DNA from 2 places in the Streptomyces sp. NPDC048383 genome. Region 1 is predicted to be linked to the other one. Evidence: riboswitches for the same ligand, from Rfam matches in the RefSeq annotation. Region 1 holds a riboswitch; the other holds the start of a gene.
The links. Region 1 has a riboswitch for S-adenosylmethionine ahead of AB0D46_RS22025 (aminotransferase class V-fold PLP-dependent enzyme). Riboswitches for the same ligand answer to the same signal wherever they lie in the genome.

Region 1 (11,656 bases):
CGGACGGTCGCCTGGGCATCTACGGCCTCGCCAAGGCCAACATGCGCAAGATCTTCCCGGACCACTGGTCCTTCATGCTGGGTGAGATCTGCCTCTACAGCTTCATCATCATCATCCTCACGGGTGTGTACCTGACGCTGTTCTTCCACCCGAGCATGAACGAGGTCGTGTACCACGGCTCGTACGTGCCGATGCAGGGTGTCCGGATGTCCGAGGCGTTCGCCTCGACCCTGGACATCAGCTTCGACGTCCGCGGCGGTCTGCTCATCCGGCAGATCCACCACTGGGCGGCACTGATCTTCGTCGCGGCGATGATGGTGCACATGATGCGCGTCTTCTTCACCGGCGCGTTCCGCAAGCCGCGCGAGATCAACTGGATCTTCGGCTTCCTGCTGCTGGTCCTCGGCATGTTCACCGGTTTCACCGGTTACTCGCTGCCGGACGACCTGCTCTCGGGCACCGGTGTCCGCTTCATGCAGGGCGCGATCCTGTCCGTGCCGGTCGTCGGCACGTACCTGTCGATGTTCCTGTTCGGCGGGGAGTTCCCCGGCCACGACTTCGTGGCCCGGTTCTACTCGATCCACATCCTGCTGCTGCCCGGCATCATGATGGGCCTGCTGGTCGCCCACCTGATCCTGGTCTTCTACCACAAGCACACCCAGTTCGCGGGCCCCGGCAAGACGAACAACAACGTCGTCGGCATGCCGCTGCTGCCGGTCTACATGGCCAAGGCCGGAGGCTTCTTCTTCCTGGTCTTCGGCATCATCGCGGCCATCGCGGGCATCGCCTCGATCAACCCGATCTGGGCGCTCGGACCGTACGTCCCGGACCACGTGTCCACGGGCGCGCAGCCCGACTGGTACATGGGCTTCTCCGAGGGCCTCATCCGTGCGATGCCGGGCTGGGAGATCAACCTCTGGGGCCACACGCTCGTCCTGGGCGTGTTCATCCCGCTGGTGATCTTCCCGCTGGTGCTGGCGACGATCGCGGTGTACCCGTTCGTCGAGTCCTGGGTCACCGGCGACAAGCGCGAGCACCACATCCTGGACCGCCCGCGCAACGTCCCGACCCGTACCGCCTTCGGTGTGGCCTGGCTGACCTGGTACGTCATCCTGCTGATCGCCGGTGGAAACGACATGTTCGCGCAGTACTTCCACCTCTCGATCAACTCGATCACCTGGTTCGCCCGGATCGGCTTCTTCGTCGGCCCGGTCATCGCCTTCGTCATCACCAAGCGGATCTGCCTCGGCCTCCAGCGCCGGGACCGGGACAAGGTGCTGCACGGTCGCGAGACCGGCATCATCAAGCGCCTGCCGCACGGTGAGTTCGTCGAGATCCACGAGCCGCTCTCGCAGGGCAAGCTCCACACGCTCACCTCGTACACCACGTACGAGCCGATCGAGATCGGCCCGACGGTCGACGAGAACGGCGTCGAGCGCAAGGTGAAGGCCACCGAGAAGCTCCGCGCCAAGCTCAGCAAGAGCTACTACGCCGAGGGCAACCAGATCCCGAAGCCCACGGTGGAGGAGTACAAGGAGATCCAGAGCGGCCACGGCCACCACTGATCCTCCGCACGACCGCTTGAGGGATTGATTTCGGTCAATCCTGGTGTCGCCACGGCAAGAGCCCCGTCCACGGTCCGGACGGGGCTCTTTGCCGTCCCCCAGGGCTGGATAGGCTGGCCCCCATCCCATTCGACGTGGCAACCTCACCCGGCAGCAGGAGCGGACCATGAACGTGTTGACCCCGACAGGCGGCGACAACGTGGCGGCCCGCGGCTGGCCGGGCCTCCTCGACGCCCTGCTGGACGGCCGGGACCTCGGCGCGGACGACACCGCCTGGGCGATGGACCGGATCATGCGGGGCGAGGCCACCGACGCCCAGATCGCCGGCTTCGCGGTCGCGCTCCGGGCCAAGGGGGAGACCGTCTCGGAGATCAACGGGCTCGTACGGGCCATGTACGCGCACGCCAACCTGATCGAGGTCCCGGGGCGGACGGTCGACATCGTCGGCACCGGCGGCGACGGCGCCAAGACGGTGAACATCTCCACGATGTCGGCGATCGTGGTGGCCGGAACCGGTGCCAAGGTCGTCAAGCACGGCAACCGGGCGGCGTCCTCCGCGAGCGGCTCCTCCGACGTCCTGGAGAAGCTCGGCGTCAACCTCGACCTCACCCCCGCGCGGGTGGTCGAGGTCGCCGAGGAGGCCGGGATCACCTTCTGCTTCGCCGTCAAGTTCCACCCGGCGCTGCGCCACGTGGCGCCCGCCCGCAAGGAACTGGGCATCCGGACCACCTTCAACTTCCTCGGCCCGCTGACCAACCCGGCCAAGGTGCGCGCGCAGGCCACCGGCGTGGCCGACCCCCGGGTGGCGCCCATCGTGGCCGGGGTACTGGCCGAGCGGGGCTCCTCCGCGCTGGTCTTCCGCGGTGACGACGGCCTCGACGAGTTGACCACCACCGCCACCTCGCGGGTCTGGTGGGTCCGGGACGGCTCCGTCACCGAGTCGCCCTTCGACCCGCGCGACATCGGGATCCCGCTCGTGGACGTGTCGCGGCTGCGCGGCGAGGACGCCTCGTACAACGCCGACGTCGCCCGCCGACTGCTGGCGGGGGAGACCGGCCCCGTCCGGGACGCCGTCCTGCTGAACTCGGCCGCCGCCCTGGTGGCGCTGGACCCGGGTACGGGCTCCCTGGAGGAGCAGCTCGCGGCGGGCGTGACCCGGGCGGCCGAGTCCATCGACTCGGGATCCGCTCGGGCCGCGCTGGAGCGCTGGGTGGCGGCCAGCAACGCCTGAGGCATCCTTTCGGCCAAGACCCCGGTCCACGATGCGGACCGGGGTCTTGCGCACGAGGGATCGTGTGGCAGGATTCTGACCAGGTCACGAGTGACAGCGTTTAGGCCCCGGCTTGCTGTCCGGCAACCCTCCTTCCGTGGCGGGGTGCCCCGGGTGATGACCAGGCCGTAGGCAGCGAGGTCTACGGCAAGCGCGGATCCCTCGACACCAGGGGTCCTGGTCTCTCGAGGAGCGTTTTCCGTGAGCAAGCGAATGCGATAGGGCGGCTCCGCCCCCACTTCACCCCTCGGACCGGGGCACTTGCGTGCACCCGTGTCACTTCCGAGGGCTTTCCCGTACCCCGACGGCCGCAGCGCCGCGTCCGCGTACGGGCACACCGAAGCCATTCCGCCCTGCCTGCCGGGAGATACCGCCATGTCCGCATCCCTGAACACCGCCGCGACCACCACCGCCGACGGGCCCGCCTGTGGCGAGCCGCTGGCCGTGCTCGGCCGTGACGTCACCGTCCCGCTCGTGACCGGCGGCGAGGTCACCTACGCCGCCCTGGACTACGCGGCCAGCGCCCCCGCGCTCCAGCGGGTCTGGGACGACGTCGCCGCGTACGCCCCCTACTACGGCAGCGTCCACCGCGGGGCCGGCTACCTCTCCCAGCTGTCCACCGACCTCTTCGAGCAGAGCCGCGTCACCGTCGCCGAGTTCCTCGACTGCCGGCCCTCCGACCAGGTGGTCTTCACCCGGTCCACCACCGACTCCCTCAACCTGCTCGCCGCCGTCCTGCCGGCCGACTGCCAGGTGTTCGTCTTCGAGACCGAGCACCACGCCTCGCTGCTGCCCTGGACGAACGCCCGCGTCAGCTACCTCAACGCCCCCCGCACCCCCGGCGAGGCCGTCGCCACCCTGGAGCGGGCGCTCGCCGACCGCACCGCGTCAATCGAAGAGGGCCACGGCCCGGCGCTGGTCTGCGTCACCGGCGCGTCCAACGTCACCGGCGAGCTGTGGCCGGTCAAGGAACTCGCCGCCGCCGCGCACGCCCACGGCGCGCGGATCGTCCTGGACGCCGCCCAGCTGGCCCCGCACCACCCCGTCTCCGTCCGGGACCTGGACGTGGACTGGGTCGCCTTCTCCGGCCACAAGCTGTACGCGCCCTTCGGCTCGGGCGTCCTCGCCGGCCGCGCGGACTGGCTCCAGGAGGCCGACCCGTACCTCGCCGGCGGCGGCGCCTCCCGCAAGGTGGCCCGCCGCGAGGACGGCGGCGTCGACGTCGAGTGGCACACCACCGCGGCCCGCCACGAGGCCGGCTCCCCGAACGTCATCGGCGTCTACTCCATCGCCTCCGCCTGCAAGGCCCTGAAGGAGGCCGGGTTCGAGAACCTGGTCGCCCGCGAGAACCAGCTCATCGCGAAGGTCCGCGAGGGCCTGGCGGAGGTCCCGGCCGTCCGCGTGCTGTCCCTGTTCGGGGACGACGCCCCGCGCGTCGGCGTCATCTCGTTCGTGGTCGACGGCTGGAACAGCAGTCACTTCGCCGCGGCCCTGTCCGCCGAGTACGGCATCGGCGTCCGCGACGGCCTCTTCTGCGCCCACCCGCTGGTCCGCACCCTGCTCGGCAGCGAGCCGCAGGCCCAGGGCGAGTGCGGAGCCCCGGAGGCCGCCCCCGGCGAGCGCTCCCTGAACGCCATCCGCGTCAGCTTCGGCGCGGGAACCCCCGACGAGCACGTCGAGCGGTTCGTCCGCGCGGTGAAGGAACTCGTCGCGGACGGCGCCAAGTGGCAGTACCGCACCGAAGAGGGCCGCTGCGTCCCGGCCGTCTGACGGGCTGTGGCCCACACCGAGTGGGGGTCTCGCCCAGGACCCGCCCGGGTGCCCGTCCGGGCTGCGCGACGGCCGCCCCGCCCCGGTGGGCGAGGCGTTGCCCGGGCCCCGAGCGCTACGCGTCGAGGCCGATCGCGAACGCGGCCTCCAGGTCGTGCTGGGAGTACGTGCGGAACGCGACGTGGGTGTCCGTCGCCTCGACGCCGGGGATCTTGCTGATGCGGCCCGGGATGATGTCCGCGAGGTTCTCGTGGCGGGCGACGCGGACCAGCGCGATCAGGTCGTACGTGCCGGTGACCGAGTAGACCTCGCTGACACTGTCCAGCTGCGCGATGGACTCGGCGATCTCGGGGATGCGGTCCACGCTGGTCTTGATGAGCACGATCGCGGTGATCACGGTTGGCTGTCTCCCTCGCCGGCAGTCACTGGTCGCCTCACTCTAGTCGTACGCCGATATCGGACCCACGCGTACAGGAAGCCCAGGGAGAAGCCCACCACGTGGGCCAGGTAGGCCACCCCCGGACCGCTCTCCGCCCGGTGCGCCGCCAGCCATTGCAGGCCGAACCAGAACAGCAGCACGACCCACGCGGGGAAGCGCAGCGGCAGGAACAGCAGGAACGGGAACAGGCTGGTCACCCGTGCCCGCGGGAACAGGCAGAGGAAGGCGCCGAGGACCGCCGAGATCGCGCCGGACGCGCCGACCAGGGTCTGGTCGGAAGAGGCGTTGGCCGCCGCGTACGCGGCCAGCGCGAGGTATCCGGTGCAGACGTAGAACACGAGGAAGGGCGCCCGACCCATCCGCTCCTCCGCCATCGCCCCGAAGACGTACAGGAACAGCATGTTCCCGAGCAGGTGCAGCCAACTGCCGTGGACGAAGAGCGCCGTCAACGGGGTGAGCAGCGCCCGGCCGGCTCCGGAGAACAGCTCGTCCGGGACCACGCCCCAGTGCCTGAAGTACGCGGTGCCCGTCTCGGTCAGCCGGTCGCCCGTCCCGTAGGAGGGGTTCAGGCCCGACGCCGGGCCGAGGACGAACGCCACGCAGCAGCCGGCGATCAGCGCGTACGTGATCACCGGGCCCCGGGCGGCCTCGCGGACGGTCCGCCACCTTACGATCATGCGGAAGAGCATGACGCAGGTGCACCCCCTCGGGGGTGGTGCCAGGCCGTAGGGTTACGTGCGCGGTCCGCGGACCGCCGCGAAAGGCTTTGATTGAATGAGCTACGAAGGAGAGAGCGGCCTGATGACGGTTCCCCTGCCGACCGACACCACCCGGTGGCGCTGCACGCTGTGCGGCAACCTCACGCGGTTCGACGTCACCCGATCGTCGAAGGTCGTGGAGTACGTCCACCTGGACCTCGCCGGGGAGCCCAAGGTCGAGGAACGCGAGGTGGTCAGTGAGACCATCGAGTCGGTCCGCTGCCGCTGGTGCAACGCGGTGGACCAGATCGAACTCGTGGACAGGCCGGGCACCGACTCCTGACGGAGCCGGGCCCACAGTAGATCACGGTAGGGGTGACGGATTGTGGAGCCAGCAAGCGGCGCTGAGCCGGCCGACGAGGCCGGCGACGCCGCCGAGGTGCTCGACCGCCCGCTGCCGGAAGGCGTGCGGCGCCGGGTCGTCGCGCTCGTCTCGGACGCCTTCGGTGGCCTGACGGTCGCCGACCTCCCGGCGCAGCTGCGTCAGTACGCGCGGTTCACCCCGAGCCGGCGCGCCAAGTTCGCGGGCAACGCGATGGCCGCGGCCGTGGAGGCGGACGCCGTCTTTCGCGGCCGGGTCGCGGACAAGCTGCGCGAGGCGCAGCCGGAGCTGACCGGGGCGCTGGAGTCGGGGGCGCCGCCGGCCGCGGCGGACCCGCTGGACGTGGCGGCCGCCGCGTACGTGCTGCGCCCGGCCGGCTGGGTCAAGCTGGTGGCCTCCGCCGGCGAGGAGGCGCAGCGCGCCGACGCCGAGCGGGTGGGCGACGAGGCGCGGCGCGAGCTGGAGCGGCTGCGCGAGGAGTTGGCCCAGGTACGGGAGCAGCAGAGGTCGGGCGGCGAGCAGGTGCGCGCCGACCTCGAAGCGGCCCGCAGGGAAGCCGAATCGCTTCAGCGCAAGCTGCGCAGCGCCCTGAGCGACGTCAAGCGGGGTGAGGCGGCCCTGCGCAAGGTGGGCGCCGAGATCGACGGGATCCGCGGGGAGGCCGCCGCACAGGTGACCGCCGCCGAGAGCGAGTCCCGGCGGCTCAAGTCCCGCCTCGCGGAGGTGGAGTCGGCGTTGGAGATCTCGCGCCGGGCCACCCGCGAGGGCCGCAGCATCGAGGACATGCGGCTGCGGCTGCTGCTGGACACCGTCCTGGACGCGGCGGCCGGCCTGCGGCGCGAGCTGGCGCTTCCGCCGGTCAACACCCGTCCCGCGGACACCGTGGACGCGGTGGAGCCGGGCCGGATGACGCCGAAGGACATCGCGGCGCGGGCTCTGTCGGAGACCGATCCGGCCCTGCTGGACCAGTTGTTGGCGCTGCCCCAGGCGCATCTGGTGGTCGACGGCTACAACGTGACGAAGACCGGCTATCCGACGATGCCGCTGGAGAAGCAGCGGCTGCGCCTGCTGGGCGGGCTGTCGATGCTGGCCGCGCAGACCGGCGCCGAGATGACCTGCGTGTTCGACGGGGCGGAGCTGGCGGCGCCGGTGCTGCTCGCGCCGCCGCGCGGGGTGCGGGTGCTGTTCTCCAAGGCGGGCGTGACGGCGGACGAACTCATCCGCCAGCTGGTGCGGGCCGAACCGCCGGGTCGCCCGGTGGTCGTGGTCTCCACCGACCGGGAGGTGGCCGACGGGGTCGCCAAGGCCGGGGCCCGGCCCGTGACGTCCGCTCTGCTCCTGAAGCGGCTTTCGCGCGTTTCGTAACGGCCGGGCGCGATGCCGGGATTGGCGGTGTCCGTGGAGGACGTACCGTCAGTCCGCCGGCACGCAGCGTGCGCCCCGGGTAAAGAAGCGGGCAGGACGACGGATTTTTCCGTACGGGTATTTGAAGTGATCAAGCGCATGTCACTAGGGTCTGCTCAAACCTCCGTGCGGTAGTTCACTCCTTCGAGTGAGGGCGGGGTTGCTGCCGGGCGTGCGTTCCCGCTCGGCGGCCCGAGGCAGTCCGAGGAAGAAGGAGCTCGTCTCCGTGGCGTCCCACCGTCGACCCAAGCACCCGGCCCGCGCGCGCGTGAGCGTGCTCACCGCCACCGCCGCGGCGGCCGTCGCGCTCTCCTCGCACTCGGCCGTGGCCGCCCCGGACAAGCCGAACAAGGACGAGGTCAAGACCAAGGTCGACACCCTCTACGAGGAGGCCGAACAGGCCACCGAGAAGTTCAACGGGGCCAAGGAGCGCCAGGAGAAGCTGGAGAAGGAGATCGCCCAGCTCCAGGACCGGGTCGCCCGCGGCCAGGACGAACTCAACACCCTGCGCAACACGCTCGGTTCGATGGCCACCGCCCAGTACCGCGGCGGCGGATTCGACCAGTCCGTGGAACTCCTCCTCTCCGACGACCCCGAGTCCTACCTCGACAGGGCCGCCACCCTCCAGCAGTTGAGCGGCAAGCAGGTCGACGCCGTCGGCAGGATCCAGGACAAGCAGCGCACCCTCGCGCAGCAACGCCAGGAGGCCTCGGGCAAGCTCGCCGACCTCGACGCCACCCGCAAGGAACTCGGCGAGAAGAAGAAGGCCTCCCAGGACAAGCTCGCCGAGGCCCAGGCCCTCCTCAACACGCTGACCGCGCAGGAGCGCAGGCAGCTGAAGGACGAGGACGCCAAGGCCGGCGAGGCCGCCCGCGACCAGGGCGAACGCACCCCCGCCGCGCCGCCCGCCAACGCCTCCGGCCGGGCCGCCGCCGCGCTCGCCGCCGCCAAGACCAAGCTGGGCAGCGCCTACATATCCGGCGCCGAGGGCCCCAGCGCCTTCGACTGCTCCGGGCTGGTGCAGTGGGCGTACAAGCAGGCCGGGGTGTCCGTCACCCGCACCACCTACACCCAGGCCGAGGAGGGCACCCGCATCAGCCGGAGCCAGCTCCAGCCCGGTGACCTCGTCTTCTTCCACGGCGACCTGCACCACGTCGGCCTGTACGCGGGCAACAACACCACCCTGCACGCCTCCAACCCGCGCGGCGGCGTCAAGTACGAGTCGATCGACAACATGCCGTTCCAGTTCGGGGTCCGCATCTGACCCGACCCGCGCCCACCGGGACGCGCCCGCGCACCGCCCATCCGGGCGAATTCACGGGCCCCGCCGCGACCGCACGCCCCGCCGATGACCTGCGTCTGAGGCGGGGCGCCCGCGTACGGGCCCGCCGGCGGTCGTTGGTCGGCGCGTGTTCGCGCCGCTACTGTCTGCCAGCGCGGAACCCGGCACACGGCCGTCCACGGAGGGCGGACCCGGGCCCCGCGCAGCGGAAGGGAGCGGTTCCACGTGGCGTCCCATCGCCGACCCGGGCTCAGAAGCCTCGACCGGAACACCAAGGTCACCGTTTTCACCGCCGCGGCGGCCACCGCCGCCGTAGCCATGACGGGCGCACCCGCCGGTGCGGCCCCCGGCCTACCGCAGGAGCCCCCATCGGGCACCCGGGCCCAGGTCGACCGGCTCTTCGAGGAGGCCGAGCAGGCGACCGAGCAGTTCAACGAGGCGGGGGAGAAGGCCGACCGGCTGCGCGCCGACATCGGCCGCGCCCAGGACGCGGTTGCCCGCGGCCAGGACCGGATCAACACCATGCGCGGTGTCCTCGGCACCTTCGCCGGAGCCCAGTACCGCTCCGGCGGCCTCGACCCCACCGTCGAGCTGATGCTCTCCGACGACCCCAACGACTACCTCGACAAGGCCGCCGTCCTGAACCGGCTCAGCGGCCGGCAGGCCCGCCAACTGGGCGAACTGCGCGAGGAGCAGCGCCGGCTCGGCCAGCAGCGCCAGGAGGCCTCCCACAAGCTGGCCGAACTCGACGCCCTGCGCGCCGACGTGGCCCGGCACAAGCGGTCCGTCACCGCGAAGCTCGCCGCCGCCCGCCGGCTGCTCAACGAGATGCCGACCGCGGAACGCGCCGACTTCGAGCGGGCCTCGCGCTCCGGCGGCCGCCCCGGCGCGCCGCCCGAGCCGGCCGCCCCCGGGCAGGCGTCGGGCCGGGCCATGACCGCGGTGATGGCCGCCCGCGCCGCGGTGGGCAAACCGTACGTGTGGGGTTCCACCGGCCCCTCCGGCTTCGACTGCTCCGGGCTGATGGTGTGGTCGTACCGGCAGGCGGGCGTCGCGCTGCCGCGCACCTCGCAGGCCCAGCGCGGCGCGGGTCGGCAGGTCCCGCTGTCGCAGGCCCGACCCGGCGACCTGGTGACGTACCGCTCGGACGCCAGCCACGTCGGCATGTACGTCGGCAACGGGCAGGTCGTCCACGCCCCCTACCCGGGGGCCCGGGTGCGCTACGACCCGGTCGGGATGATGCCGGTGTCCTCGGTCACCCGGCCGTAGCAGGCGCCCCCCGTCGCACCCCGGCCCGGTGACCGAGGACACCGGGCCGGGGGGCCCGCCCCGGCCGGCGCGCTGCGTACGATCGGCCGGTGACCCCCCTGCCGAGAGCCGTCGTCCGCCTCCTGCTGCCGTGCCTGCTCGTGGTGGCCGGATGCACGGCGCCCGCCCCGGCCGGCGTGGACGGGCGCGACGTGCGGCGGGCCGTGGCCGACTGGTCCGCCGCCCCGCCCGCCCGGCTCGCCGCGATCCCGCTGGAGGGCTGGTCGTACGAGGTCACCTCCATCCGGCGGGACGGCGCGCGGGCCACCGCCCGGGCCCGGCTGCGCTACGGCCTCACCGGTCACGACGCCGCCCCCACCGGGTCGGACCGCGAGGTGGAGCTGACCCGGAGCCCGACCGGCTGGCGGGTCGACGGGGAACGGCCCGCGCCGGGTGCGCCGCCGCAACTGTGGGACCAGGGCGAACCCGAGGTGGCGCGGGGCGCGCACGCGCTGGTCCTCGGCGTCGGGCAGAGCCCCCGGACCCTGGCGGACATCGCCGCGGAGGCCGACCGGGCGGTGCCCGCCGTGAGCGCCGCACGGCCGGGCACGTGGGCCGGGCGGGTGGTGGTCCTGGTCCCCGCCGACCTGGACGCGATGGCCGCCCTGCTGGGCCGACCCGCCGACGCCTACCGGGGCCTGGGCGCGGTCACCACGGGAAGCACCGGTGGCGGTCCCGCTCCCGCCGACCGGGTCGTCGTCAACCCGGCGGGGTACGCGCAACTGTCCGAGCGGGGCAGGCGGATCCTGTTGACCCACGAGACCACCCACGTCGCGACCCGCGCCGCGACCACCGCCAGGACCCCGCTGTGGCTGTCCGAGGGCTTCGCCGACTGGGTGGCGTACCGCGACACCGGGCTGGGCCCGGCCGACGCCGCGCCCGCCCTCGCCCGGGCCGTGCGGCGCGGCGAGGTCCCCGCCGAACTGCCGCCGGACACGGCCTTCGCCTTCGGCGGCGACCCGGACGCGCAGGCCAGGGCGTACGAGGGAGCCTGGCTGGCCTGCCGGCTCATCGCCGACCGGTGGGGCGAGGACGCGCTGACCACGCTGTACGAACGCGCCGGACGCGAAGGGCTCCCGACCGCGCTCGCCCGGACCATCGGGGGAGACCCGACCGGCCTGACCACCGCCTGGCAGGCGGCGCTGCGCACGCAACTCGGCCCCGACGCGCCCGCCACCCGCTGAGCGCCGGCGTCCGCGCCCGACGGCTGCGGGCGCGTCCGGTACTTTGGCCGGTGATGCACAAGACGCTGATCGTGACCAACGACTTCCCGCCGCGCCCGGGCGGCATCCAGGCCTTCCTCCACAACATGGCGCTGCGCCTGGATCCCGACCGGATCGTCGTCTACGCCTCCACCTGGAAGCACGGCGAGGAAGGCCGCGCGGCCACCGCCGCCTTCGACGCGGAACAGCCGTTCCAGGTGGTGCGCGATCGTACGACGATGCTCCTGCCGACCCCCCGGGTGACCCGGCGCGCGGTCGGCCTGCTGCGCGAACACGGCTGCGAGTCCGTGTGGTTCGGGGCGGCGGCCCCGCTGG
Region 2 (11,656 bases), on a different contig from region 1:
CCCCGACGGGCTCTTGTCCACCCAGCGCGCCCCGGACGGCTCGACGCCCGCCGGGGACATCGGTCGGGCGGTGCCCCGCTCGTCGTCCAGGTGGGCGCCTGCCATGAAGCCGTCGGCCCACGCCCAGGTGTGGAAACCGACCACGTCCGCGCCGAGCATGCCCCACACCAGCTCCGAGCGGATGTCGTCGGGGAGCATGCGCAGGTACTCGGACGACGCCCACGGCGTGTGGGTGAAGTGCCCGATCCGCAGGTCCGGTCGCAGCTCGCGCAGCTGACCGGGTACCAGCGCCAGGTGGTAGTCCTGCACCAGCACGCGGGCGCCCGGCGCGGCCTCCTGCGCCAGCGCCTCGGCGAACGCCCGGTTGTAGGCGGTGTACGAGGCCCACTGCCGCCGGAAGGCCGCGTCGAAGACCGGCTCGCGGGGGACGTCGTACAGGTGGTGGTGGGTGAACCAGAGCACCGAGTTGGCGATGCCGTTGTACGCGTCGTCGTACACCGCGGGGTCGATGTCGAGCATCCGCACGCCCGGCTCGGCGACGCCCCGGCGCACCGCCTCCCGGTCGGCGTCGGACAGGGCCGCGCAGATCCACACGGCCTCCGGCTGCCGGGCGAGGGCCGCGGAGAGACCGGAGACGAGACCGCCCCCACCGCGCCGGGCACTGAGGGTGCCGTCCTGATCGAGGGTGTACGAGAGCGGGCCGCGGTTCGCGGCGACGAGTACCTGAGAAGCCATGCGGCCAACCTAGCCAGGCCCGCCCCCGGTCAAACGCCCGTACGCCGAGGGCCCGCGGAGGATTACGCCACGCGACGGCCCGCGTACTCCTCGATGCCCGCCATCGGCGGCCGCTCCTCGGTGTCCACCGGGTGCGTGCGCGGCACGAAACCGGCCGGCCCCCGCTCGAACTGCGTCAGCTCCGGCCGTACGAGGTGCCCGCGCGAGAGCCGCAGCTGCGCCGTGCGGTAGATCGCCGCGGCCATCCGACCGAGCGCCTGCCCGTCCTGGTGGCGGTGCAGCCGGACGCCCACGTCGACCTGGGCCAGCGCGTCCAGTCCGACGGTGTGCAGCGCGTCCACGAGCAGGCCCAGCTCGACCCCGTACCCGACGGGGAACGGCAGCCGCTCCAGCAGCGAGCGGCGTACGGCGTACTCGCCGCCCAGCGGCTGCACGAAGCCGGCCAGCTGCGGCCAGTGCAGGTTCAGCAGCGGCCGGGCGACCAGCTCGGTGACCCGGCCGCCCTGACCGGGGGCGTCGCCCAGTGGGCGGTCGTACATCGCCTTGACGAACTGCACCTGCGGATCGGTCAGCAGCGGACCCACGATCCCGGACACGAACGCGGAGTCGAAGTCCCGCAGGTCGGCGTCGACGAAGCAGACGACCTCGCCGGTCGTCGCCAGCAGCGAGCGCCACAGCACCTCGCCCTTGCCGGGCAGCGCCGGAATGCGGGGGAGGAGCTCGTCACGGTGCACGACCCGGGCGCCGGCGGCGGCGGCGACCTTCGCCGTCCCGTCCGAGGAACCCGAGTCGATCACCACGAGTTCGTCGACGAGCGCGATGGCCGGGCCGTCGATCAGATCGCGCCGGATCACCTCGACGATCCGCCCGACGGTGGCCTCCTCGTCGAGGGCGGGCAGCACCACGCTGACCGTCGTGCCCGTCGCCCGTTTCCGGTCGAGGAGCTGGTCGAGCGGTCGGTCGGCGGCGGACCAGGAGCGGGCGGCCAGCCAGCGCTCCACCTCTTCCAGCACTCTCGGGACTCCCTGCTGCGTCGGTGGTTTGGACCGAAAAGTGATCCATCTCGCGGTTCGGACGGCTGTCTCAACCACCCGGACCTTCGGTTACAGTCTTGAACAACGCGATGGCCCACCGCATGCCGGGGGTCCCGCGCACAAACGCCCGGACACGCCATGGAGCGCGCCGTCCGGTGCCATACCGCTCATCCAGAGGGGCAGAGGGATACGGCCCGTTGAAGCCCCGGCAACCCTCCAGTCGGTTCTCGCGATGCGTCCACGACGCACTCCCGCGAGGTCCCCGACTAGGGAAGGTGCCAATTCCGTCTCATGGCGAAGTGCGCCATGGGGAAGATGAGGAGAAAGGGCCTCGCCATCATGGCTGCACAGACCGTCGCCACCTCTGCCGAGCAGGCGTCCGTTGATCTCGGACCCGCCACCGGCCTTTCCTGCCGCGAGTGCGGAACCCGCTTCGAGCTCGGTCCCATTTTCGCCTGCGTCGAGTGTTTCGGACCGCTGGAAGTCTCCTACGACCTGCCCCTCGGCGACCCCGAGGCCCTGCGCGCCGCCATCGAGGCCGGCCCCGACAACATCTGGCGCTACGCCCCGCTGCTGCCCGTCCCGGCGAACGTGGCCTCCAAGCCGAACCTGAACCCCGGCTTCACCAAGCTGGTCGACGCCGCCAACCTGGCCAAGGAACTGGGCGTCACCGGCAAGCTGTACGTCAAGGACGACTCCGGCAACCCGACGCACTCCTTCAAGGACCGCGTCGTGGCCATCGCCGTCGAGGCCGCCCGCGCCTTCGGCTTCACCACCCTGTCCTGCTCCTCCACCGGCAACCTGGCCGGCGCCGTCGGCGCCGCCGCCGCCCGCGCCGGCTTCCGTTCCTGCGTGTTCATCCCGCACGACCTGGAGCAGGGCAAGGTCGTCATGGCCGGTGTCTACGGTGGCGACCTCGTCGGCATCGAGGGCAACTACGACGACGTCAACCGCTTCTGCTCCGAGCTCATCGGCGACCCGCTGGGCGAGGGCTGGGGCTTCGTCAACGTCAACCTGCGCCCGTACTACGGCGAGGGCTCCAAGACCCTGGCGTACGAGATCTGCGAGCAGCTCGGCTGGCGGCTGCCCGACCAGATCGTCATCCCGATCGCGTCCGGCTCCCAGCTCACGAAGATCGACAAGGGTCTGCAGGAGCTGATCAAGCTCGGCCTCGTCGAGGACAAGCCGTACAAGATCTTCGGCGCCCAGGCCGAGGGCTGCTCCCCGGTGTCCACCGCCTTCAAGGCCGGTCACGACGTGGTCCGCCCGCAGAAGCCGAACACCATCGCCAAGTCCCTCGCGATCGGCAACCCGGCCGACGGCCCGTACGTCCTGGACATCGCGCGGCGCACCGGCGGATACGTCGAGGACGTCAACGACACCCAGGTCGTCGAGGCCATCAAGATCCTCGCGCAGACCGAGGGCATCTTCGCCGAGACCGCGGGCGGCGTCACCGTCGGCGTGACGAAGAAGCTCATCGAGAACGGGCAGCTCGACCCGACGCTGACCACCGTGATCCTGAACACCGGCGACGGCCTCAAGACCCTGGAGGCGGTGGCCGCCGACAGCGGTCAGACCGCCACCATCCGCCCGAGCCTGGAAGCCTTCCGCGCCGCCGGCCTTGCCTGATCCTCCCCACGACACCCGGAAAGGCGGTAGCGCCATGAGCGTCAACGTCCGCATCCCCACCATCCTGCGCACCTACACCGGCGGCGTCGCCGAGGTTCCGGCCGAGGGCGCGACCCTGGCCGAGGTCATCGACTCCCTGGAGAAGAGCCACCCGGGCATCGCCGCGCGCGTCCTGGACGACCAGGGCAAGCTGCGCCGCTTCGTGAACGTCTACGTCAACGACGACGACGTGCGCTTCGAGGGCGGGCTGCAGACGGCGACGCCCGACGGCGCCGGCGTCTCGATCATCCCGGCCGTCGCCGGCGGCTGATCGTTCGCCCGCTCGCCCTCCCCGGGCGGCCGGCGCCGCCGTCGATTTCCGAATTGCCCTCTCCGTCAATAAGTGGAGGGGGCAATTCTGCTTGATTGATAGCGGTAGAGTTGGGGAAGTCCCCTCCGCTGTTCTTGCCCGCCGCATATGAGCGGGGCCGGGGAGGGTTGACATTGAGTCAACATGAGTGCGCGCTATGGGGCTTTGGCGTGGATTGTCAGGCCCGAGTTGCCCGAGAGTATGCCAAATTTTCACTCTATTTCAATGTTTTCGCGTGTCCGGAATTCTCGTCGGATTGACCTGTTGCAGACAGCAGCGGTGCGGATACATTCAGCCCCGGTCGAGGCGTTCCGGCGCAAGTTCTGACCCGGGTTCGCGAAGCGCGGACCTGCGCAAGGGCCAGTAATAGGGGAGTTAGGCATGGCTCAGGGCACCGTCAAGTGGTTCAACGCGGAGAAGGGCTACGGCTTCATCGCGGTCGACGGTGGCGCGGATGTGTTCGTCCACTACAGCGCCATCCAGATGGACGGGTACCGCACCCTTGAAGAGGGTCAGCGGGTCGAGTTCGAAATCTCGCAGGGCCAGAAGGGCCCGCAGGCGGACATGGTCAAGCTCGCTGCCGGCTGAGTCCCGAAGCGCGATCGACCACCGACGCACTCACACACGAGGGGCCCACATCCCGGACACGGGGATGCGGGCCCCTCGTGCGTGTCGGCCCCGGGGCCCTTGCGGCGCCCGGCCCCCGAGCCGCCGGCGGCCCCGGCGCGGGGCGGACATTGCTCGAAGCCGCTTGCACTCGCGGGGGTCGAGTGCTAATCATTGGCGTTAGCACTCTCCAGGTGAGAGTGCTACTAAGACGAGGACCGGGCCGGTGAGGCCCGCAGGGTCCGGCGGGAAGGAACCGCCGAATCCGCAGGCCGTCCGTCGCGGGCGCGGGCGCGGTCCGGAGCAATCCACCCCTGTCCGGGAGGACCACTTCAGATGGCCAAGATCATTGCGTTCAACGAGGAGGCCCGGCGCGGCCTTGAGCGTGGGATGAACCAGCTCGCCGACGCCGTCAAGGTCACCCTTGGCCCCAAGGGTCGCAACGTCGTCCTTGAGAAGAAGTGGGGCGCCCCCACGATCACCAACGATGGTGTCTCCATCGCCAAGGAGATCGAGCTCGAGGACCCGTACGAGAAGATCGGCGCCGAGCTGGTCAAGGAAGTCGCCAAGAAGACGGACGACGTCGCCGGCGACGGTACGACCACCGCCACCGTGCTCGCCCAGGCCCTCGTGCGCGAGGGTCTGCGCAACGTAGCCGCCGGCGCCAACCCGATGGCTCTCAAGCGCGGAATCGAGAAGGCCGTCGAGGCCGTCTCCGCCGCCCTGCTGTCGCAGGCCAAGGATGTCGAGACCAAGGAGCAGATCGCTTCGACGGCCTCCATCTCCGCCGCCGACACCCAGATCGGCGAGCTCATCGCCGAGGCGATGGACAAGGTCGGCAAGGAAGGCGTCATCACGGTCGAGGAGTCGCAGACCTTCGGCCTGGAGCTTGAGCTCACCGAGGGCATGCGCTTCGACAAGGGCTACATCTCGGCGTACTTCGCCACCGACATGGAGCGCATGGAGTCGTCCCTCGACGACCCGTACATCCTGATCGTCAACTCCAAGATCGGCTCGGTCAAGGACCTGCTGCCGCTCCTGGAGAAGGTCATGCAGTCCGGCAAGCCGCTGCTGATCATCGCCGAGGACGTCGAGGGCGAGGCCCTGTCGACCCTGGTCGTCAACAAGATCCGCGGCACCTTCAAGTCCGTCGCCGTCAAGGCCCCGGGCTTCGGCGACCGCCGCAAGGCCATGCTCGGTGACATCGCCATCCTCACGGGCGGCACGGTCATCTCCGAGGAGGTCGGCCTCAAGCTGGAGAACGCCGGTCTCGACCTGCTCGGCCGCGCCCGCAAGGTCGTCATCACCAAGGACGAGACCACCATCGTCGACGGTGCCGGTGACAGCGACCAGGTTCAGGGTCGCGTCAACCAGATCCGCGCCGAGATCGAGAACTCCGACTCGGACTACGACCGTGAGAAGCTCCAGGAGCGCCTCGCGAAGCTGGCCGGCGGCGTGGCCGTCATCAAGGCCGGTGCCGCGACCGAGGTCGAGCTCAAGGAGCGCAAGCACCGCATCGAGGACGCCGTTCGCAACGCGAAGGCGGCCGTCGAAGAGGGCATCGTCGCCGGCGGTGGCGTGGCCCTGCTCCAGGCCTCCTCGGTCTTCGAGAAGCTGGAGCTCACCGGTGACGAGGCGACCGGCGCCAACGCCGTGAAGCTCGCGCTGGAGGCCCCGCTCAAGCAGATCGCCGTCAACGGTGGTCTCGAGGGTGGCGTCGTCGTCGAGAAGGTGCGCAACCTGCAGATCGGTTGGGGCCTGAACGCCGCGACCGGCGAGTACGTCGACATGATCGCCGAGGGCATCATCGACCCGGCGAAGGTCACGCGCTCCGCGCTGCAGAACGCCGCGTCGATCGCCGCGCTGTTCCTCACCACCGAGGCCGTCATCGCCGACAAGCCCGAGAAGGCCGGTGCCCCCGCGGGCGGCGGCATGCCGGGCGGTGACATGGACTTCTGATCGGCCCCTGGCTGATCGGCTGTTCTCGAACGAGGGCGGCACCCCACGGGGGTGCCGCCCTCGGGCGTTCGGGGGGCGTTGCGGGTTCCGAAACCGGGTCAGGTGAGGGGCTTGAGGAGCCAGACGTCCTCGTGGGACGCCGGGAAGCCGGGGACGCGGGCGACCTCGCGGTAGCCGTGGCGGGCGTAGAAGGCCGGGGCCTGGAAGGTGAACGAGGAGACCAGGATGCTCACGCAGCCCCGTCGGCGGGCCTCCTCCTCGGCCGCCAACAGCAGTTCGGCGCCCCGGCCGGAGCCCCGTTGGTCCTCGCGGACCCAGGTCATGCCGATGCCCGCGCGGTCGCCCCAGCTCCAGCCGGAGAGCCCCGCGACCAGCTCACCGTCCGCGTCGGTGATCCGTACGGTGAACTCCGACTGCGCGTGCCCCGCCGTCGCCGCCTGGTTGAAGGCGTCCAGTTCCTTGCTCAGCCGCGCGTCGAGCTCGGCGTCCGCGCCGCCTGTGGTGACGTCCACCCCGTTGTCGTTCATGGGCCCATTCTGGGCGGCCGGGCGGCCCGCGCCGAACGGTTTCCGGAGCGCGGGGCATCAGGAGCCGGTGGTGTCGAGCGGGTGGGCGAAGGGGGGCGGGGCGTGGAGCGGCTCGCCGAAGGAGACCGTGACGCGGGGGTACGGGCCGGCGTGCCCGGTGCTTGGGACGGGTCGCTTTCGGGTGGGGCGGTTTGGTTGGATCGGGGTATGAGCGAACGCAGCGTGCCCTTCGTCAAGATCTGTGGTCTGAAGACCGCCCGCGACGTCGAGGTGGCCGTGGCCGCCGGGGCGGACGCCGTCGGCTTCGTCTTCGCCCCCGGCAGCCCCCGTACGGTCGACGCCGGCGCGGCGCGGGCGCTCGCGGTGGCGGTGCCGGACGGGGTGCTCACCGTAGGGGTGTTCCGGGGGCAGTCGGTGGCGGAGGTGCGCCGGCTCACGCAGGAGAGCGGGGTGCGCGCCGTGCAGCTCCACGGGGACGAGGGCCCGGAGTACTACGAGGACCTGCGCGCCCCCGGCCGGACGCTGGTCCGGGCCACCGCCGAGCACGTGCGCCGGTGCGGGGAGCTGGGGGAGGACCTGTTGCTGCTCGACGCCCCGGACCCGGGCTCCGGCAAGCCCTGGAACTGGGGCTCGGCGGGGTTCGTGGCGCCCGAGGGGCGGTGGCTGCTGGCCGGCGGACTCACCCCCGCCAACGTCGCGGAGGCCCTCGCGGCGACGGGCGCGTGGGGCGTGGACGTCTCCAGCGGGGTCGAGAGCGAGCGCGGGGTCAAGTCCCCGCAGCTGATCCGAGCCTTCGTCGCGGCGGCCCGGGCCGGGAGCTGACCGCCGTTCGCCCGGCTGCGACCCGGCCGGGGCGCGCGCCCCGGCGAAAGATTCCGTAGCGATCGTTATGGATCTTGTGCTACGTTTATTCTGTAGTGATCGCTATTGAATTCAGGGGGATCCGTCATGGAGAAGAACGCGCTGGTCACGGGTGGCAGCAGGGGTATCGGGCGGGCCGTCGCCGAGCGGCTCGCGGCGGACGGCGTGAGCGTCGTGCTGACGTACGCCAGCGATGGGGCGGCGGCCCGGGAGACCGTCGGGAAGATCACCGCGGCGGGCGGTCGGGCCCGCGCGCTGCGCGCGGAGTTCGGGCGCCACGGGGACGCGGCCGCTCTCTGGGAGGCGTACGACGCGCTGGAGCCGGGCGGGGTCGACATCATCGTCAACAACGCGGGCATCGGACTGCCGCTTCCCCTCGGGCAGGTCACCGAGGCGGACTTCGACCGGGTCTTCGCCGTGAACGTCCGCGCGCCGTTCTTCGTCGTGCAGGAGGGCCTCGGCCGGCTGCGCGACGGCGGCCGCGTCATCAACGTCTCCAGTGGCGCCGCGCGCCTCGCGATGCCGGAGATCCTCGCCTACGGGGCCACCAAGGGCGCGCTCGACAACCTGACCCTGAACCTGGCCAAGGAGCTGGGCCCGCGCGGGATCACCGTCAACTCCGTCGCGCCCGGCATCGTCGACACCGACGTCAACGCCGGTTGGCTGCGCGGCAACCCGGAGGCCGAGGCGCACGCCGCCTCCCTCGCGGCGCTCGGCCGGGTGGGCCGGCCGGAGGACATCGCCGACGTCGTCGGCTTCCTCGCCTCGGACGCGGCCCGCTGGGTCACCGGCCGCGTGGTCGACGCCACGGGCGGCGCGGGCCTGTAGCGGCCCCGCCGGGCCGGACCCGGGGGGTCGACCCCGCGACCGGATGCCCGCCCCGGCGACGGTCCCGGCTCGGCGCCGCCGCCCGCCGGCGGCGCGGCCGTACGGGTGGTCTTCGGGTGGCGGTCGGAGGCCGGGCGGGCCGCGCGGGGGCACGGATGGGAGGGAGCCGGCCCCGCGGAGGCACCCGTCGCGGTGGGGACGGCCGACCGTGCCGATCTCCGACCCCGTCAGGGAGTTCCCTTCATGCGCCTGCTCGCCCGCGTGGCCACCGCCGCGCTCCTCGCCGTGACCCCCGTGATGGCCGGTACGGCCTCCGCCGCGGCGCCGGAGCCGACCCCGGCGCCGCTGTTCACCGCCGCCGACGCGGTGCCCGGCCGGTACCTCGTGACCCTGGAGCAGGGGGTGGACGCGGAGCGGGCGGCCCGGGGCCTGGGCCTGGAGCCGTCGTTCCTCTACACCTCGGCGCTGAACGGTTTCGCGGCGGCGCTGACCCCGCTCCAGCTGGCGGCGGTCCGCGACAGCCCGGGTGTGCGCTCGGTGGAGGAGGACGCCGAGGTGCGGTCCGTGCCGCGGCCCTCCGCCGCCCCCGGATCGCGGGCGCCGGCCGGCTCGTGGGGTCTGGACCGGATCGACCAGGAGCGGCTGCCGTTGGACGACGACTACACCGTCCGCGGCACCGGCGCCGGGGTGACCGTCTACGTACTCGACACCGGCATCGAGCGGGGCCACGAGGAGTTCGGCGGCCGGGCCTCGTCCGGCTTCGACGCCGTCGACGACGGCCGCGAGGGGGAGGACTGCCAGGGCCACGGCACGCACGTCGCGGGCACGGTGGCCGGCCGGACGTACGGGGTGGCGAAGGAAGCGGGCCTGGTGAGCGTCCGGGTCCTGCGCTGCGACGGCACCGGCACGTACTCGGGGATCGTCGCCGGGTTGGACTGGGTGGCCCGCAACGCCGTCCGGCCGGCCGTGCTGAACGCCTCGCTGGCCGGGGACCGGTCGGAGACCGTCAACAACGCGGCGACCGCGCTGGCCCACGCGGGCGTCCTGCCCGTCGTCGCCGCCGGCAACGCCACCCGGGACGCCTGCGCGTTCTCGCCCGCCTCCGCCGCGAAGGTGGTGACGGTCGCCGCGTCGGACGAGCGGGACGAGCAGCCCGCCTTCACCAACTCCGGCCCGTGCGTGAGCCTGTACGCGCCCGGCACGGACATCGTCTCGGCCCGGCTGGGCGGCGGGAGCGTGGCCCACGACGGTACGTCGATGGCCGCACCGCACGTCACCGGCGTCGCCGCGCTCTACCTGGCCGAGCACCCCGAGGCGCTGCCGGCGGAGGTCGCGGAGTTCCTCGTCGCCGCGTCCACGAAGGACGTCCTGACCGGCTTCGGCGACGGCAGCCCGAACCGGCTGCTGTTCACCGGCGGCCTCTGAGCGGTCTCCGAGCGGGCGGGGGAGGGCGGACGAGCGGGGGAGAGCAGGGGGGAGCCGGGGAGGGCGGGCCGGCGTCCGGGAGTAAGAGGTGCCCGTACAGGTGCCCCCACCGGTCCCCCGTACACGTGAACTTCGCGGGGCCGTGCCGACGTCGGGCGCACGCACGTCGCGGACAGGGTCGGCGGCACGACGTACGGGGTGGCGCGCTAGGCGACCCTGGTCAGCGTCCGCGTGCTGGGCTGCGACAACCGCGACGCCTGTCAGGTCTCGCCCGCTCCGCCGCCCGCGTGGTGACGGTCGGCGCGACGAACCGCTTCGACGAGGAGACCGACTTCTCCAACTGGGGCCCGTGCCTCGACCTCTACGCCCCGACGAACGGCCGGGCGGGCGGCTGCTGGACGCGGTCGCGGAGTTGTGCGCGGAGATCCGTACCGGGCACGGGTTGCTGATGACCGGGCTCGGCATCGACGAGCTGTGGGAGTGGTCCGAGGACGGGACGGACGGCTGGGGCGCCGAGATCGTCGGGCAGTTGTTGCCGATGGCCGTCGAGCGGGGCCCGAAGCTCGGCTACGGGGTGCCCGACCTGGCCGGCTTCCGGAAGGAGGCCACCGGAGTCTGACCAGCCGCTTCCGGGGAGCTCGGACCCGTGGACCCCCGCCCCGCGCGGGGCCTCGCGCGTAACGGACCCGTCACAGAGGGCGCACGAGGCTCCCCGGGCCGCCACGATGGCCCGATGCGCACCCACCACATCCCCCTCACCCTGACCGTCGCCGCCGCCGGGCTCCTCGTGCTCACCGGCTGCGCCGAGGTCACCCCGGCCGAGTCGAAGCCGGCGGCGTTACCGTCCACCGCGAAGCCGTCGGTGGCGCCCTCGTCCGCGACGCCCGACCCGGACGCCCTCCGGGCGGCCGTCGGCCTGCCGCCGGCGCCCAAGGGCGCGGCCCGACAGGCCTACTTCGACGGCCTCAACGCGATCGATCGGGACATCGTCCACGGCAAGGAGGACAAGGCGATCAGCCGTGGCATCGACACCTGCTCCGCCATCAAGAGCCACCCGGGGAACCGGGCAAAGCAGGTCGAGCAGACCGAGCGGCGGTGGAACAGCCCCACCCACCCCGAGGGCCACGGTGCCGCCAAGGCCGCGAAGATCCTCGACGTGGCGCACAAGAACATCTGTCCGAGCTTCTGACCCGGGCGGGCCGGTAGGGTCGGTGCGGGCGATCGACGATCGGTCGGTACGGGAGGTGGCGGGGGATGTCCGAGCCGGTGACGCAGTCGGAGTCGGAGCGGGAGCGGGACGGCGCCGAGGCGCACGCCGCCCCCGAGCGGGAGGTCTCCTACGGTGACTCCGTGCCGGGCACGGTGGTTCTCCTGGCCGCCAACCTGCTGCTGCGCTTCCTCGGGGAGCACGCCTGGGCGTACTGGATCGCGGCGGTGATCGGCGTCCTGGGGGTCGCGGTCGCCGCGTTCGGGATCGCGTCGGCCGTCCGCAGCCTGCGGCGGGGTCGGCGGGTGCTGCTCGCGCTCGCCGTCATCGCCCTGCTGCTCGGCGCGTGCGTGGTCCTCGTAGCCCGGCTCGTCGAACACTTCTGAGCCCCGCCGGGCCCAGCGGCGCCCGGCACCCGGCACGTGACGGGGGTGGGGGGCGGGTACGCGTCGTGCGTACCCGCCCCCCACCGCCGTTCCTGTCCCGGCGGGCGCTC

Region 2: it holds a riboswitch for S-adenosylmethionine, as region 1 does, so the genes downstream of both, thrC (threonine synthase) here and AB0D46_RS22025 (aminotransferase class V-fold PLP-dependent enzyme) in region 1, are expected to answer to the same signal.

Annotation. Positions count from the first base shown of each region.
Region 1 is NZ_JBEZKS010000032.1:66,325-77,980, reverse strand. It holds gene AB0D46_RS22035 (ubiquinol-cytochrome c reductase cytochrome b subunit) at 1-1,565, shown strand, start outside; gene trpD (anthranilate phosphoribosyltransferase) at 1,732-2,796, shown strand; SAM riboswitch class IV at 2,879-2,995, shown strand; gene AB0D46_RS22025 (aminotransferase class V-fold PLP-dependent enzyme) at 3,211-4,605, shown strand; gene AB0D46_RS22020 (Lrp/AsnC ligand binding domain-containing protein) at 4,721-5,002, opposite strand; gene AB0D46_RS22015 (rhomboid family intramembrane serine protease) at 4,999-5,733, opposite strand; gene AB0D46_RS22010 (hypothetical protein) at 5,846-6,085, shown strand; gene AB0D46_RS22005 (NYN domain-containing protein) at 6,125-7,489, shown strand; gene AB0D46_RS22000 (NlpC/P60 family protein) at 7,755-8,792, shown strand; gene AB0D46_RS21995 (NlpC/P60 family protein) at 9,036-10,079, shown strand; gene AB0D46_RS21990 (hypothetical protein) at 10,169-11,302, shown strand; gene AB0D46_RS21985 (glycosyltransferase family 4 protein) at 11,356-11,656, shown strand, end outside.
Region 2 is NZ_JBEZKS010000009.1:99,129-110,784, forward strand. It holds gene AB0D46_RS09390 (trehalose-6-phosphate synthase) at 1-735, opposite strand, end outside; gene AB0D46_RS09395 (glucosyl-3-phosphoglycerate synthase) at 798-1,748, opposite strand; SAM riboswitch class I at 1,934-2,091, shown strand; gene thrC (threonine synthase) at 2,109-3,398, shown strand; gene AB0D46_RS09405 (MoaD/ThiS family protein) at 3,433-3,708, shown strand; gene AB0D46_RS09410 (cold-shock protein) at 4,129-4,335, shown strand; gene groL (chaperonin GroEL) at 4,690-6,312, shown strand; gene AB0D46_RS09420 (GNAT family N-acetyltransferase) at 6,411-6,839, opposite strand; gene AB0D46_RS09425 (phosphoribosylanthranilate isomerase) at 7,047-7,661, shown strand; gene AB0D46_RS09430 (SDR family oxidoreductase) at 7,788-8,528, shown strand; gene AB0D46_RS09435 (S8 family peptidase) at 8,772-9,953, shown strand; gene AB0D46_RS09440 (hypothetical protein) at 10,303-10,572, shown strand; gene AB0D46_RS09445 (hypothetical protein) at 10,687-11,142, shown strand; gene AB0D46_RS09450 (hypothetical protein) at 11,208-11,546, shown strand; gene AB0D46_RS09455 (PTS transporter subunit EIIC) at 11,655-11,656, opposite strand, start outside.